3 regions of the Neobacillus sp. NRS-1170 genome follow, and region 2 is predicted to be linked to each of the others. Evidence: predicted binding sites of a transcription regulator. Region 2 holds the regulator's gene; each other region holds the start of a gene.
What was found. The regulator CtsR, encoded in region 2, represses protease genes until heat stress. The targets are predictions, from matches to a motif close to ATGGTCAATAAAGGTCAAACA.

Region 1 (4,918 bases), on a different contig from region 2:
TTTTGAGACATAATCGAGCTGATCGTGTTTGCTTGATTATGGACATCCTCCCCCACTCCGCCGCGGGCCGGAACAAACAATAATTCCTTATTCGAAATCTCTGGCGAAAGTCTATCTGCAACAGCCGCCATCGTGGACCCGCCTGTTACTGCGATGATATTTTTTCCTTCAAGAAGCCTTTTCATGCAGGCTGCACATGCCTTGCCAAGTTCGCCTTTTACCATAGAGGACTCATCACTATCACCGGGTACAATTATAACTTTTCGAATGCCCAGACGGTGTTTTAATTCCAGCTCCATGACATCCATACCCTTTAATTCACGCATGAGGCCTTCCAAATCTTCTAGTAAATTTTTCCCTTCGTCAGTTAAACTCATTCCCACGTTGTTGATGTAAATAAGATGCTGATCTTTGAGGAAGTCTACTTCACTACGAAGAATTCTTTCGGTAAACCCAAGGCTAACGGCTAAACTTCTTCTTCCTACCGGCTGCATAAATCCTATGTAACGCAGGATAGAATAACGTTTTTGCAGAACCTGAAGGAAATCGGGTAATAATCTTTTTGTGATATCGATGAATGACTGCATGATTACCATGCTCCTTTATAATATGTTGCTGGGCAAAAAATGTCCACCCTAGACATATTATGTCCCACCTGACCCAAAAAAAATCACCCTTGCTACATTTTTCATTGTAACAGGAGTGAAAACCTATTTCAACTTATAAATCCACCTTTTTTTCCTGTAAACGGTTACTTATGTCAAATTTGTTAACCATACCATAGGCAACCTCATCCCCATCGAGATGAACAACAGGAATCATCAACCCGTAAAGCTCGGTTAATTCATCACTTTCTTCGATATCCATTTCTTTGAGTTCGAAATCCCACTCCTCTTTAAGTTCAAGAAGTACGGCCTTTGCCTTATCACAAAGCGGGCAGCGATTTCTAGTATACAACGTAATTTGCGGCATTGATTTTTTCCTTCCTTAGTTAAATCTTTTTCTTTTTGATGAGGACGGGATCCCCAGCTGGTCACGGTATTTGGCAATAGTCCGCCTCGAAACTACGATTCCCTCTGCCGTCTTCAATTGTTCCACAATTTCCTGATCCGATAGCGGTTTTTCTTTATTCTCTTTTTCTATCAGCCTGGTAATGGCATTTTTCACTTGAGTTGAGGAGGTATTTTCATCCTCTGAGACCGTTTGGATTGTACTGGTGAAAAAGGATTTTAACGTAACGGTTCCTACTGGTGTTTGCACGTATTTTTCCCTTACAGCACGGCTGACGGTCGATTCATGAATGTCTAGTTCCGCGGCCACTTCCTTCATCGTCATCGGTACTAAATATTGTGCACCTTTTTGAAAAAAAGCAGGCTGCTTTTCAACAATCTTTCCTACAACCTTTGTCAGTGTTTCTTTCCGCTGTTCAATACTTCTTAAGATCCATTGGTAATCCTGGAATTTTTCCTGTAAAAAACGGCTTACCTGAATATCCTGGTCTTTGAATTTTTTATAGTACGTCTCATTGAAGCTTATCCTTGGAATCGGATCATCAAACATCCGAACTGTTAAACCTTCCTCAGTTTGCTCAATAATCGCATCGGGCGTAATGTAGGCTGCACTAGCAGTTCCCCCGGTTAAAATCGCTGCAGGTTTTGGATTAAGAACCTGGATTTCATCGAAAACATCTTGAATTTCCTTTAAAGTAACCTTAAGCTCTTTTGAAATTTGCTTCCATTTCTTTTCAGCGAAAGGAACAAAATAGTTAGCAATAATATTAAGGGCAAGCTCATTATTAGGATTTTGATAATAAATTTGCATCAAGAGGCATTCTTGTAGGTTTCTTGCACCAATTCCCGCTGGTTCGAGCGTTTGCAGCACGGCTAAACATTCCTCTACTAATTCCTCTGATACCTTTAGGTTTTCAGCAATTTGGCTGAAGTCACCAAAGAAGTAACCGTTTTCATCTAGATTCTGTATAAGATGGCGAATGACTCTCAATTGGTCCGCCGACAATTTTTTTATGTTTAATTGAGAAATTAATTGCTCTTCTAACGAAAATTTCTTTTCGGCAATTTGGTCGATCCAGTCTTTTTCTTCTTTTTGATGTTTGCGGCGATTTCGATCGATTAGGGGATTCATCGGCTTTACATTCGCATGCTCCACTTGGATCAGGGGATTTTCTAGCGCCTTATTTTCCAAAAAAGCAGTCAGTTCCTGCGCTGAATATTGCAATAAGGCTATCGCCTGGGATAATTCTTGCGTCATCGCGAGTTTTAATGTTTGCTGTTGCCATAATCCTGCCTTTAAATTCATTTTAATCTCTCCCCCTTATTATCTATTTTACATGAAAGAGGAGTTTTGGGGTATGGAAATTGGCAACCAGCTATTTATATATACCGCTTATCGATATATTTATAATAAAGGAGTGTTTTATGAGATGAAGAAGATTCATTGTCATTTAAAAGATTTATTTAATGAAAGAAATATGTCTCAAGAGGAAATAGCTGGTCTTTCAAAAGTAAATGAGTCTACCATTAATTCACTTTATAATAATGAGCTTAACACTATTTTAAAAAAAGAAATGTGCAGATTGCTGAAGCTCTTAAAATTGACGATATTTCACAGTTATTTTCAATAGTTGAAAAATAAAAACCCCCTGTTTGCGAAAAACAGAGGGCTTTCATGACGCGCTCGGAGGGAATCGAACCCCCATTTTAAGAACCGGAATCTTACGTGCTATCCGTTGCACCACGAGCGCAAAATTATTAACGACTTACATATTATATGCCAGATTCTTTCACTTTGCAAGTAGAAAATGGGTTTAAAATGAACTAATCTGGATATGATGAATTAGGGAAAGCTGTCGAACTTTTTAAAGTCAAACTGTTTGACCTTTATTGACCATCCAGTGTATGATAACAATACATAATGTTTTTACCTTTTCTAATCAAAGGAGGAAGAAAAATGAATTTGATCCCTACAGTAATCGAACAAACGAACCGGGGCGAAAGAGCATATGACATCTATTCCCGTCTATTAAAAGACCGGATCATCATGCTTGGAAGCGCCATTGATGATCATGTAGCAAACAGCATTGTTGCTCAATTATTATTCCTTGAAGCTGATAACCCAGAAAAAGATATATCCCTATATATCAACAGCCCTGGCGGAAGCATTACTGCCGGTATGGCGATTTATGATACTATGCAGTTCATTAAGCCAAACGTGCAAACAATCTGTATCGGTATGGCTGCATCCATGGGTGCATTCCTTCTTGCAGCAGGTGAAAAAGGCAAGCGCTATGCCCTTCCGAATGCTGAAGTTATGATTCACCAGCCACTAGGCGGTGCACAGGGACAGGCAACGGAAATCGAAATTGCTGCTAAGCGCATCCTCTTCCTTCGTGAAAAATTAAATGGAATTCTTGCTGAGCGCACTGGCCAGCCGCTTGAAGTGCTCCAAAAGGATACTGACCGCGATAACTTCATGACTGCTGAACGTGCGAAAGAATATGGTCTAGTTGACCACATTATTACTCGTAATTCTCTTGATGATAAAACGAAAAAGTAATTGTTTTGAGCAACCGGCTTTAGGGCTGGTTGCTTTTTTATTTTTGTGGCCTGTGGGGGCTTTTAGGCGCCCTTCTTTCTTCGAGCATCAGCATTAGGGGATTTTCTTAATGGCAGTGAAATTTCATGTTATATGGTCATAGAAAATCCTCATAAAACCAAAAAGAGGTTTGGCATCTTAATGAGCCAAACCCCTTTTCTATTATTGATCCTTCTGAATAAAATCAGCTAAAGCGTGGATGGCGTTTTCTTCATCATCACCGTCTGCAATGATATTAATCACGACTCCTGAGCCGACTGCTAAGCTCATTAAGCCCATGATGCTTTTGGCATTTACTTTCTTGCCATCCTTCTCTAGAAAAATATCGGCAGAAAACCGGTTGGCTTCCTGGACAAAAAGGGCCGCTGGGCGCGCTTGAAGTCCTGTTCTCAATTTAACTTCTACTTCTTTCACTAGCATAATCATATTCCTCCTCATTTTTTTCTTTATATATCTTTGAAGCTTATTCAAAATTTCACAAACTATTCTAGTTTCTAACTTACATTTCCCCAACACGCAGCTTCTCGGCGATTTCATCAATTTTTCTTAAGCGATGATTGATGCCGGATTTACTGATAGTGCCGCCGGAGACCATTTCACCAAGTTCTTTTAAGGTCACATCGGTATAATTTAAACGAAGCTCGGCAATTTCTCTTAGTTTTTCCGGTAGGATTTGCAATCCGACTGTCTGATCGATAAATCGGATATTTTCTACCTGCCTGATGGAGGCTCCAATCGTTTTATTGAGATTTGCGGTTTCGCAGTTGACAAGACGATTAACAGAATTCCGCATATCCCTTACAATTCTTACGTCCTCAAAGCGGAGCAAAGCATTATGGGCACCGATGATATTTAAAAACTCGGTGATTTTCTCTGCTTCCTTTAAATAAGTAATATAGCCTTTTTTCCGCTCAAGCGTTTTACTGTTAAGACCAAATGTATTCATTAATTCGCACAAAGAATCATTATGTTCTTTATAGAGCGAAGCAATTTCTAAATGATAGGAAGACGTTTCCGGATTATTGACAGAACCCCCGGCGAGAAAGGCACCACGTAGGTAAGAACGCTTACAACACTTCTTTTTGATAAGTTCAGGTGCAATATCATGAATAATGGTAAACCCTTCACCAATAATTTTCGTGTCCTCGAGAATCTCCTTGGCCTGATCGGATAAGCGCACAATATAGACATTGTTCTTTTTCAGGCGCATCTTTTTTCGTACTAGCAATTCTACCTGAACTTGGTAGCTTTTTTTCAATAACGTATAAATTCTTCTGGCAATCGCAGCATTTTCGGTTTGAATATC
Region 2 (4,918 bases):
ATTTTGCTCCTTTAAGCGTTTGACTAACTGGTCTGATAAAAGAGTGACAATTTCGTCTAAATGCTTCTTCTCGAGTGCATGGAAGACGATGATTTCATCGATACGGTTCAAGAATTCCGGACGGAAGGCTTTCTTTAATTCCTCCATTACTTTCCCCTTCATATCCTTATAATCCTGGGCGCTGTCCTGAATATTAAAGCCGACAAATTTGTTGCGTTTTAATGCTTCTGCCCCGACATTGGAGGTCATAATCAAAACGGTATTACGGAAATCAACCGTTCTTCCTTTGGAGTCTGTTAAGCGTCCATCTTCAAGCACTTGAAGAAGGATATTAAATACATCCGGATGTGCCTTTTCAATCTCATCCAGCAAGATTACAGAGTATGGTTTTCTACGAACCTTTTCGGTTAATTGTCCGCCTTCTTCATAGCCGACATAGCCTGGAGGGGAACCGACAAGACGGGAGGTAGAATGCTTCTCCATATACTCAGACATATCAATACGAATCATCGCATCCTCATCGCCAAACATGGCTTCAGCAAGCGCCCGTGCTAATTCCGTTTTTCCTACACCGGTTGGTCCAAGGAAGACGAATGAACCGATTGGACGTTTCGGATCTTTTAGTCCTGCTCTCGCACGGCGGACTGCTTTAGACACCGCAATAACGGCTTCCTCTTGACCAATAACACGAGAATGAAGAACTTCCTCTAGATTTAGAAGTTTTGCAGTCTCCGTTTGTTGAAGCTTCGAAACAGGTACTCCCGTCCAGCTGGAAACGACACTGGCGATATCCTCAACGGTTACTTCGTTATTTTCTTTTCCTTGTTTTTCTTTCCACGTTTTCTTCGTTTCTTCGAGCTGTTCACGCAGACGCTGCTCTGTATCTCTTAAGGAAGCCGCTTTTTCAAACTCTTGGCTTTGAACGGCTGAGTCCTTCTCTTTTCTGACATCTTCAAGCTTTACCTCTAATTCTTTTAAATTAGGAGGAGTGGTATAGGAACGAAGTCGTACCTTCGAGCCCGCTTCATCAATTAAATCGATTGCTTTATCAGGCAGGAAGCGGTCCGAAATATAACGATCAGAAAGCTTTACCGCAGCCTCAATCGCTTCATCTGTAATTGATACACGGTGGTGCGCCTCATAACGATCACGCAATCCTTCTAAAATTTGAATCGATTCCTCAGCAGTTGGTTCATCAACACGGATTGGTTGGAAACGACGTTCTAAGGCAGCATCTTTTTCAATATATTTACGGTATTCATCAAGTGTCGTAGCTCCGATACATTGAAGTTCACCACGAGCAAGCGATGGTTTTAAAATATTGGAAGCGTCAATCGCACCTTCCGCACCACCAGCTCCAATTAAGGTATGAAGTTCATCAATAAATAGAATGATATTGCCTGCTTGGCGAATTTCATCCATTACTTTTTTCAGACGGTCTTCAAATTCACCGCGATACTTCGTTCCGGCAACAACGGTTCCCATATCGAGCGTCATGACGCGCTTATCACGGAGAATTTCCGGCACTTCATTATTCACGATTTGCTGGGCAAGCCCTTCAGCAATCGCAGTTTTACCTACACCAGGCTCACCGATTAAAACCGGGTTATTTTTTGTCCGGCGGCTTAGTACCTCGATAACTCGCTGAATTTCCTTACTGCGTCCAATTACTGGATCTAGACTTCCTTCTCTTGCAATCGCTGTTAAATCACGAGCAAGGCTATCAAGTGTTGGAGTATTAGCGCTTACTGCCCCGCCACCCTGATGTCCGCCAGATTCATTGCTTCCTAACAATTGAAGGACCTGCTGGCGCGCTTTATTTAAGCTGACACCAAGATTATTAAGTACACGGGCAGCAACACCCTCTCCTTCACGGATCAATCCAAGGAGAATATGCTCTGTTCCGACATAAGAATGGCCTAATTTCCGGGCCTCATCCATGGAAAGTTCAATGACTTTTTTTGCTCTAGGAGTATAGTGAATGGTTTGAGACGTCTCTTGTCCTTTGCCAATTAAGTTTTCAACTTCTTTTTGGATTTTATCAGAACCTAATCCCAGGCCATAAAGGGCCTTTGCTGCGATCCCTTCTCCTTCACGAATTAACCCTAATAAAATATGCTCTGTCCCAATATTGTTGTGACCAAGACGAATGGCTTCCTCTTGTGCTAAAGCTAAAACTTTTTGTGCTCTCTCAGTAAAACGGCCGAACATCATACTCTCACTCCTCACCTATTTTTTCTTTCTCCAAATTTAGTCGTTCCCGTATTAATGCTGCGCGTCTGATATCTCTCTCATGAGGTCTTAATGGTCCGCCGGCATATTGCTGCAAAAATCCCGGCTGAGTTAATATCATTAATTCATTTAATATCGTTTTTGGCATATCATTGATATACCCCATATCTATTCCAAGCCGAACATCGGATAAACACTTTGCAGCTTCATTTGATTCAATGATCCGGCTATTAGATAACACGCCCAACGAACGGAACACCCTGTCTTCTAATTGTATGTTAGAAGTCTTTCGTAATGCTTCACGTGCCGACCTTTCTTGCGAAATTAACTGGCTGACAACGCCCATTAGGTCACGGCCGATATCCTCTTCCGATTTTCCTAATGTGATTTGATTGGAGATTTGAAATATATTCCCCAGCGCTTCACTTCCTTCACCATAAATCCCTCTGACAACCAGTCCTAATTGGTGAATAGCAGGAATAATCCGGTTGATTTGCTGGGTTAACATCAGACCAGGCAAATGCATCATAACGGAAGCTCGGAGGCCTGTTCCTACATTGGTAGGACAGCTAGTTAAGTAACCGTGTTTTTCATCAAAAGCATATTGAATATTACTCTCGAGCCAATCATCTATTTCATTCGCAGCATCCAGCGCTTCTGATAATTGCATGCCCGGGAACAAACATTGTATTCGGATATGATCCTCTTCATTAATCATAATACTAACTTCTTCATTTTCGGTTAATAGAACTGCACCATATGGTGAATCTTCCGCTAAATGTGGACTGATTAAATGCTTTTCCACTAGGACTCTTTTTTGGAGCGGCTGTATTTCATCAATTTCCAACAATTCCATTTGACCAAATTTTTGAAGCGGTGAAGTTTTTAAAATCTCTTCGATTTCTAAAATAATCCCTTTCGCTTCTTCGTGTGAAAATAAAGTTGGGAATCGATATTCATTAAAATTTCGGGCCAATCGGATTCGAGAACTTAGGACAATATCGGAATCGGGTCCTTCCGCACTCATCCAAGAACTGACCGCTTGATTAAGAAAACGTTCGAGTGACACGCCGTTATTCCCCTCCCTCTTGGCTGCCTGCTAGTTGTTTTTCTAGGTTCCGTATTTCATCACGAATCTCGGCAGCTTTCTCGAACTCTTCACCGATGATGGAATCTCTTAGTGCGTTTTTCAGCTCCTCTAATTGCTTGCGAAGATGAATTCCACCGCCAATTCTTTTAGGGATTTTTCCGTTATGGGCCCAGTTGCCGCTGTGGAGACGTCCCAAAACAGGTTTAAGCTGTTCTTTAAAGGTTTCATAGCAATGTGCACAACCGAAACGGCCTACCTTTAAAAATTGAGGAAAAGTCATTGAACAGTAATCACATTGCAGGACTTCCTCCTGATGAAACGGGCTTTGGCTTGGTTTTTTAAAAGAAGGGTCGATATTTAATAATCCAGCTAACAGATTATTAAATGCAAAACCCGATTCTCCATTAAAAATGAACATTTCGCCTTTTTCCTGAGCGCATTTCTCACAAAGGTGCACTTCTGTTTTTTCACCATTTATGATTTTTGTAAAATGAAGTGCTGCAGGTCTTTGGTTACATTCCTGGCAAATCATACTTTCACCTCTCCAGCAGCTTGAGTTATTTATATTTTAAAGATGTTAGCATGGCTTTTAGCATTCTGGCACGTAATTCGTCCCGGTATGGAAGATCAATATATAAAACAGACCGGTCGATGACACTTAACATGATTTTCGCTTCTCTGGTCGTTATGATTTCTTCCTGGACAAGCCTTAGGATGACGTCTTCGGCACTCGCTTGACTAATTCGGTTTTGGATCAACGATAGCAAATGGTCGATTAGATGGGCTAAATCATGAGATTGAACTTTCATGATTCGGATATAACCTCCGCCGCCTCGTTTGCTTTCGACAATATATCCTCTTTCGATGGTAAAGCGGGTATTGATAACGTAATTGATTTGTGAAGGGACGCATTGAAATTTATCGGCGATTTCACTCCGCTTTATTTCAACGAGATCCTCGTCACTCATTTCTAATACTTGTTTCAAGTATTTTTCAATAATATCGGAAATGTTCCTCATCTTCCCACCCCCTTTTGGTGGTTCTGACTTTGACTATATTTGACATAAATTATACTCACTTTTTTATCTAGATGCAACGATTCGCTACTAATGATTTTCTCCAAATTCTGCGGTTGGGAAACGTGTGAATTTTTATGAATGTATGATTGGTGTAATAAGTTGGAGTATTGTCCGGAAGTTGTATTGTTAGTTTTGTTCTTCATTAGACTTTGAAGGGTAATTCGTGAGGCTTTATTATTAGTTAGTGGAGAGGGATTCGAGCTATTTTGGACTTGGACTTCTTTTTTTCTAATATCCGTGTCCTCTATATGGGCTATCGTAGACTCGGTCTTCTTTTTTTCTGATGTCCATGTCCTCTATAAGCGCTATCGTGGACTCGGTCTTCTTTTTTTCTAGTTCCATGTCCGCTATACGCGCTATCGTGGACTCGGTCTTCCATTTTTCCAGTTCCCGTGTCCACAATATAGTCCATTTTAACTTTGGATATACGTTTGTTCCCAATACAAAAAGACAACCCTCTCGGATTGTCTCTTTTAATTGCCTGGCAACGTCCTACTCTCACAGGGGCGCGTGCCCC
Region 3 (4,918 bases), on a different contig from region 2:
TGCCTATATTTTTATTTACATTTATGTGCAAACAATTAATTAAATGAGTGAATTATCAAATAAACATTTATTAATTAGAAGTCATATGGTAATATTAGAAATGATGTAAATAAGGTTAGAGGTGAAAAATAGTGCGATTCTTTTGGACTTTTTTCTGGTTATTTTTACTAGTGCAAATGCTTACATATGTTGTAAGTTCAATGAATGGTGTTGCATTTGATGTTAAAGTAGGTTCCATCTTAGCTGTTGCTGTAACCATCTTAGTTTATGTGGTTTCATCTTTGATACCAAATGAGCCTGTTGAAAAACATTAAGTGCCGACAAAAAAAAGTCTTCCAAATCAATGGAAGACTTTTTTTACTTGAACAATCAAATCCCATGTTATTTTATTAAAATTGTCACTTCTTCATTTTGAATCGTAATTTCAACACTTGAACCATTATGGACCCTTCCTGTAATAATTTCTCGAGCTAACTTCGTTTCAATGTTCCTTTGGATATAACGCTTTAGCGGTCTAGCACCATAGGTTGGGTCATACCCGTTAACTGCGATGAATTCCTTGGCATCCTCATTGATTGAGATATTTATTTGCTGTTCTTTTAACCTGTTCTGAAGCTCTTTTAACATTTTGACGACAATATTTTTGATTTCTCCTAATGATAATGGCTTAAATAGGATAATTTCATCAATACGGTTTAAAAATTCCGGACGAAAATGCACTCTTAATTGGCCCAATACCATTTCTCTTGCTGTTTCTGTAATTTCAATTTCATTTTCGGCACGTTCAAGTAAAAATTGTGATCCGATATTGGAGGTCATAATAATAACAGTATTTTTAAAATCTACTACCCTTCCTTGTGAATCAGTGATGCGCCCATCATCTAAGGCTTGAAGGAGAATATTAAAGACTTCAGGATGAGCCTTTTCAATTTCGTCCATCAGAACAACCGAATAAGGTCTTCTTCTAACCGCTTCTGTCAGCTGCCCACCTTCTTCATAGCCAACATACCCTGGTGGAGCACCAATTAAGCGTGATACCGCATGCTTTTCCATATATTCCGACATATCGATACGAATAATATGTTCTTCACTATCAAATAAAGACTCTGCCAAAGCTTTTGCTAACTCTGTTTTCCCTACGCCAGTTGGCCCTAAAAAAAGAAAGGATCCAATTGGGCGATTAGGATCTTTAATTCCGGCCCTAGCCCGCAGTACTGCGTCTGCTACCAAATTGACGGCTTCATTTTGTCCAATTACTCTCTCATGAAGAATTGCTTCGAGTTTCAATAACTTTTCTCTCTCCCCCTCAACTAATTTTGAGAGAGGAATTCCTGTCCACCTAGATACAATATTGGAAATTTCCTCACCTGTTACCTCTTCGCGAAGTAACCGATTTTCCTTTTCCGTTTCCATTTCTAAACTTTTAAGTTCTTTTTCAGCTAACGGAATTTGACCATGTCTTAGTTCAGCTGCACGATTTAAATCGTATTTGTCCTCGGCTTGCTGTAGCTCACGGCGAAGCTTCTCAAGTTGTTCCCTTTTTTCTTGCAAAGTCTGAATGCTTTCTTTCTCTTCTAGCCATTTTGCTTTCATAGTATTAGCCTGGTCTTTTAAATCTGCCAGTTCCTTTAGAAGGGATTCTAACCGTAGTTTGCTTGCTTCATCGTTTTCTTTTCTTAAAGCAGCCTCTTCAATTTCTAACTGCATGACTCTGCGTGTTACTTCATCTAGTTCTGTTGGCATTGAATCAATTTCGGTGCGAATTAAAGCACACGCTTCATCAACCAGATCTATTGCTTTGTCCGGGAGGAAACGATCAGTAATATACCGGTCAGATAAAGTAGCTGCAGCTACTAAAGCATGATCGTGAATTTTTACCCCATGGTGAACCTCGTATCGCTCCTTTAATCCTCGTAAAATAGAAATGGTATCTTCTACATTTGGTTCTTGTACAAGCACCTGCTGGAACCTCCGTTCTAAAGCAGGGTCCTTTTCAATATACTTCCTATGCTCATCAAGTGTAGTTGCGCCAATACAATGAAGTTCACCGCGGGCAAGCATCGGCTTTAACATATTGCCAGCATCCATCGCTCCTTCTGTTTTTCCAGCACCAACAATGGTATGAATTTCATCAATAAACAGTAAGATTTGTCCATCACTTTTTTTGATTTCATTCAAAACCGCTTTTAATCGTTCTTCAAATTCACCTCTAAATTTTGCACCAGCAATTAACGAACTCATATCTAAGGAAAAGATGGTTTTATCCTTTAGTCCTTCTGGAACGTCCTTTCTAACAATCCGTTGGGCCAGTCCCTCCACAATGGCGGTTTTCCCTACACCTGGTTCTCCGATTAATACAGGATTATTCTTGGTCTTCCTTGACAAGATACGAATTACATTGCGAATCTCCGTATCACGTCCAATAACCGGATCTACCTTTCCCGCCTTTACTTCAGCAACCAGATCCCTTCCATATTTTTTTAAAGCATCATATCCTGCTTCAGGATTCTGCGATGTCACTCTTTGATTCCCCCTTATTTCTTTTATTGCTTTTAAAATATCTTCAGGTGTATGGTCAAAAGATTGAATGATTTTTTTCATTTCGGATTGATTTGAATAGACTGCAGCTAAGAGAATATGCTCCACCGAGATATATTCATCGGAAAACTTTATAGCGAATTCTTCGGAAGCTGCTAAAAGTCTTTGCAGCCGGTCTGTAACATATAGTTTTCCGTGCTCTGCTCCAGTTCCAGTAACCTGAGGTTTTTTTTCAAGGGATTCTTTCAGTTTTTTCTTTATGGTTTCAGATGGCAATGTCAATCGCTTAAATATAGATTCAATCAGACTGTCGCTTTGATTCATTAATGCCAAAAATAAATGGGATTCATCAATCTCTTGATGATTATTTTTTACCGCTAAAGATTGCGCATCCATTAGTCCTTTTTGTAACCGTTCTGTCATTCGGTTTAAGTCCACTTTACTCACTTCCTCATTGACCATTTTTGACCTATTACTTTTATTATAAAGCAATCACAGATTTTAAGTAAAATTTGACTAAGAAAAAAGTCATCCTGCTTGGATGACTTTACCTTTTTTAACTATTATGGTTTTTGTTGATAAGTCCAAACACGTTTATCATTGGATGTCTCCGGAAACGGGTCTCCAGCTTTTAGTTTTATTTTTTTTGGATTGATCACATTGTCTCCAGTTTCACCTATTTCAATATACACACCGTTATTTGGTGCCTTTTTCCCTGATTTGAACTGATGATTTTGTCCCATTCTTTTCCCTCCTTATCGTCTACATCATTATTATTTCCTTTTCTAGAGTGTCCATTAAAGGAAGTTCTTTCATTTTTTCACATTGTTCGACAGTATTTCCTAAGAAATAATCGAATCATGTTTGACTTTTTGACGATTGTATGAATTTATTCCACATTTATTGCTAAATATTCTTTGTAAACAATATAATTATAGTAAAATCATGTAATAACCAACCTTGACTGTCAGTTATAAAAAGTTAAGTAATCGATTTATGTCGTACCATTAAAGGTGGTTTTATGTATGCAGGCAGCAAAAGAAATGCCAGTATCGTTGTTACATCTCCTTGAGAACGTGCACCATACTAAAAAAATTGAAAAGGGATCATTTTTATTTCAAGAAGGCTCTCCAGCGGATGAAATGTATATCGTACAAAGCGGGATTTTGCAAATCAGTAAAATTATTCCAGACGGGAGAGAACTTACCTTAAGAATGTGCTCTAATGGTGATTTTATCGGTGAATTAAATTTATTTTCTCCTTCTTCGAGGTATTTATTAAGTGCACGGGTCGTTGAAAGTGGCGAGGTGGCTGTAATTTTGAAGGATGTTCTTGAGGAAAAACTATCGCAAAATCTTTCCGTTTCCTTTGAGTTCATTAAATGGATGAGTCAGCAATATCGTAAAACCCAAACAAAATTTCGTGATCTCGTTTTACATGGAAAAAAAGGAGCTTTATACTCTACATTGATTCGATTAAGCAATAGCTATGGAATTAAAACCAATAAAGGAATATTGCTTGAAGTTCCATTAACAAACCAAGAATTAGCTAATTTCTGCGGTACATCAAGGGAAGTAGTTAATCGATTATTAAGCGACCTTAGAAAAGAAAAAATTATTTCAATTGATAAAGGAACAATCACCATTCATGATTTAGAGTACTTAAAGATTGAAATTGATTGTGAGGATTGCCCAACGGAAATTTGCAAAGTTGATTAATTAACTGATTGTTACTGCAATCTGGCCAGTTGAACGGGAAATATTTTATTACAAATTAACGCGCTAATTTATTAAAGAATGTGAATAAAATAAAAGGCTGTCAAAAGTTTTCGACAGCCTAAATCGGTCTTATTTGACCGAGTTTTTTAATAAGGTTACAGTCCAGCTAATCGATGCTTCATCATTAATAAAAAAACATGGTATGTTCATTAGTTCTTCAAGGCGATTTCTTATGCATTCCTTCCAATAAACAACAGCCATTATATTTGTCACACTTTTTAACAATGGAAGGTCTTCAAGATCCCTTAGTAATAAAAGCTTCGGGTATTTTTTTTGTTTATATCCTTCAATTAATATCACATCTGGATGAAAAAAACTCATTAATTCTATCTGGTCCTCAAGGCTGTTCTCCCATTTTTCTACCTGAAGAAGAAGCCTTCCGTCACCTTCAATTATTGAGGCTGCTGCTCCTGCTGTGAGGTATTTTGTAGAATCCTTATTATCCACTAAATCAGGCTTGCCGCCGTGTCCGTGGTGTTTAATTACTGCTGATTTCAGATCTTGACCGTTTAAGCTTTTAATGAGCCTTTCCATAAATGTGGTTTTACCACTATTTTGGTAACCTACAACCTGAAAAATGACCGGTTCTACCAAGGCCACAC

Region 1: the regulator CtsR is predicted to act here: its motif matches at 2,888-2,908, upstream of clpP (ATP-dependent Clp endopeptidase proteolytic subunit ClpP).
Region 3: the regulator CtsR is predicted to act here: its motif matches at 2,990-3,010, upstream of clpB (ATP-dependent chaperone ClpB).

What each region holds. Positions count from the first base shown of each region.
Region 1 is NZ_JBITPF010000026.1:37,016-41,933, forward strand. It holds gene ACIFOT_RS11770 (sugar-binding transcriptional regulator) at 1-587, opposite strand, end outside; gene ACIFOT_RS11775 (glutaredoxin family protein) at 721-972, opposite strand; gene rpoN (RNA polymerase factor sigma-54) at 988-2,316, opposite strand; gene ACIFOT_RS11785 (helix-turn-helix domain-containing protein) at 2,369-2,641, shown strand; tRNA gene ACIFOT_RS11790 (tRNA-Arg) at 2,690-2,761, opposite strand; gene clpP (ATP-dependent Clp endopeptidase proteolytic subunit ClpP) at 2,968-3,573, shown strand; gene ACIFOT_RS11800 (HPr family phosphocarrier protein) at 3,775-4,032, opposite strand; gene whiA (DNA-binding protein WhiA) at 4,112-4,918, opposite strand, start outside.
Region 2 is NZ_JBITPF010000050.1:69,496-74,413, forward strand. It holds gene clpC (ATP-dependent protease ATP-binding subunit ClpC) at 1-2,214, opposite strand, end outside; gene ACIFOT_RS21915 (protein arginine kinase) at 2,219-3,301, opposite strand; gene ACIFOT_RS21920 (UvrB/UvrC motif-containing protein) at 3,306-3,854, opposite strand; gene ACIFOT_RS21925 (CtsR family transcriptional regulator) at 3,880-4,341, opposite strand; partial or broken rRNA gene rrf (5S ribosomal RNA) at 4,881-4,918, opposite strand, start outside.
Region 3 is NZ_JBITPF010000027.1:46,463-51,380, forward strand. It holds gene ACIFOT_RS12705 (DUF2929 family protein) at 132-314, shown strand; gene clpB (ATP-dependent chaperone ClpB) at 382-2,976, opposite strand; gene ACIFOT_RS12715 (YjzC family protein) at 3,102-3,281, opposite strand; gene ACIFOT_RS12720 (Crp/Fnr family transcriptional regulator) at 3,564-4,256, shown strand; gene mobB (molybdopterin-guanine dinucleotide biosynthesis protein B) at 4,386-4,916, opposite strand; gene ACIFOT_RS12730 (molybdopterin molybdotransferase MoeA) at 4,904-4,918, opposite strand, start outside.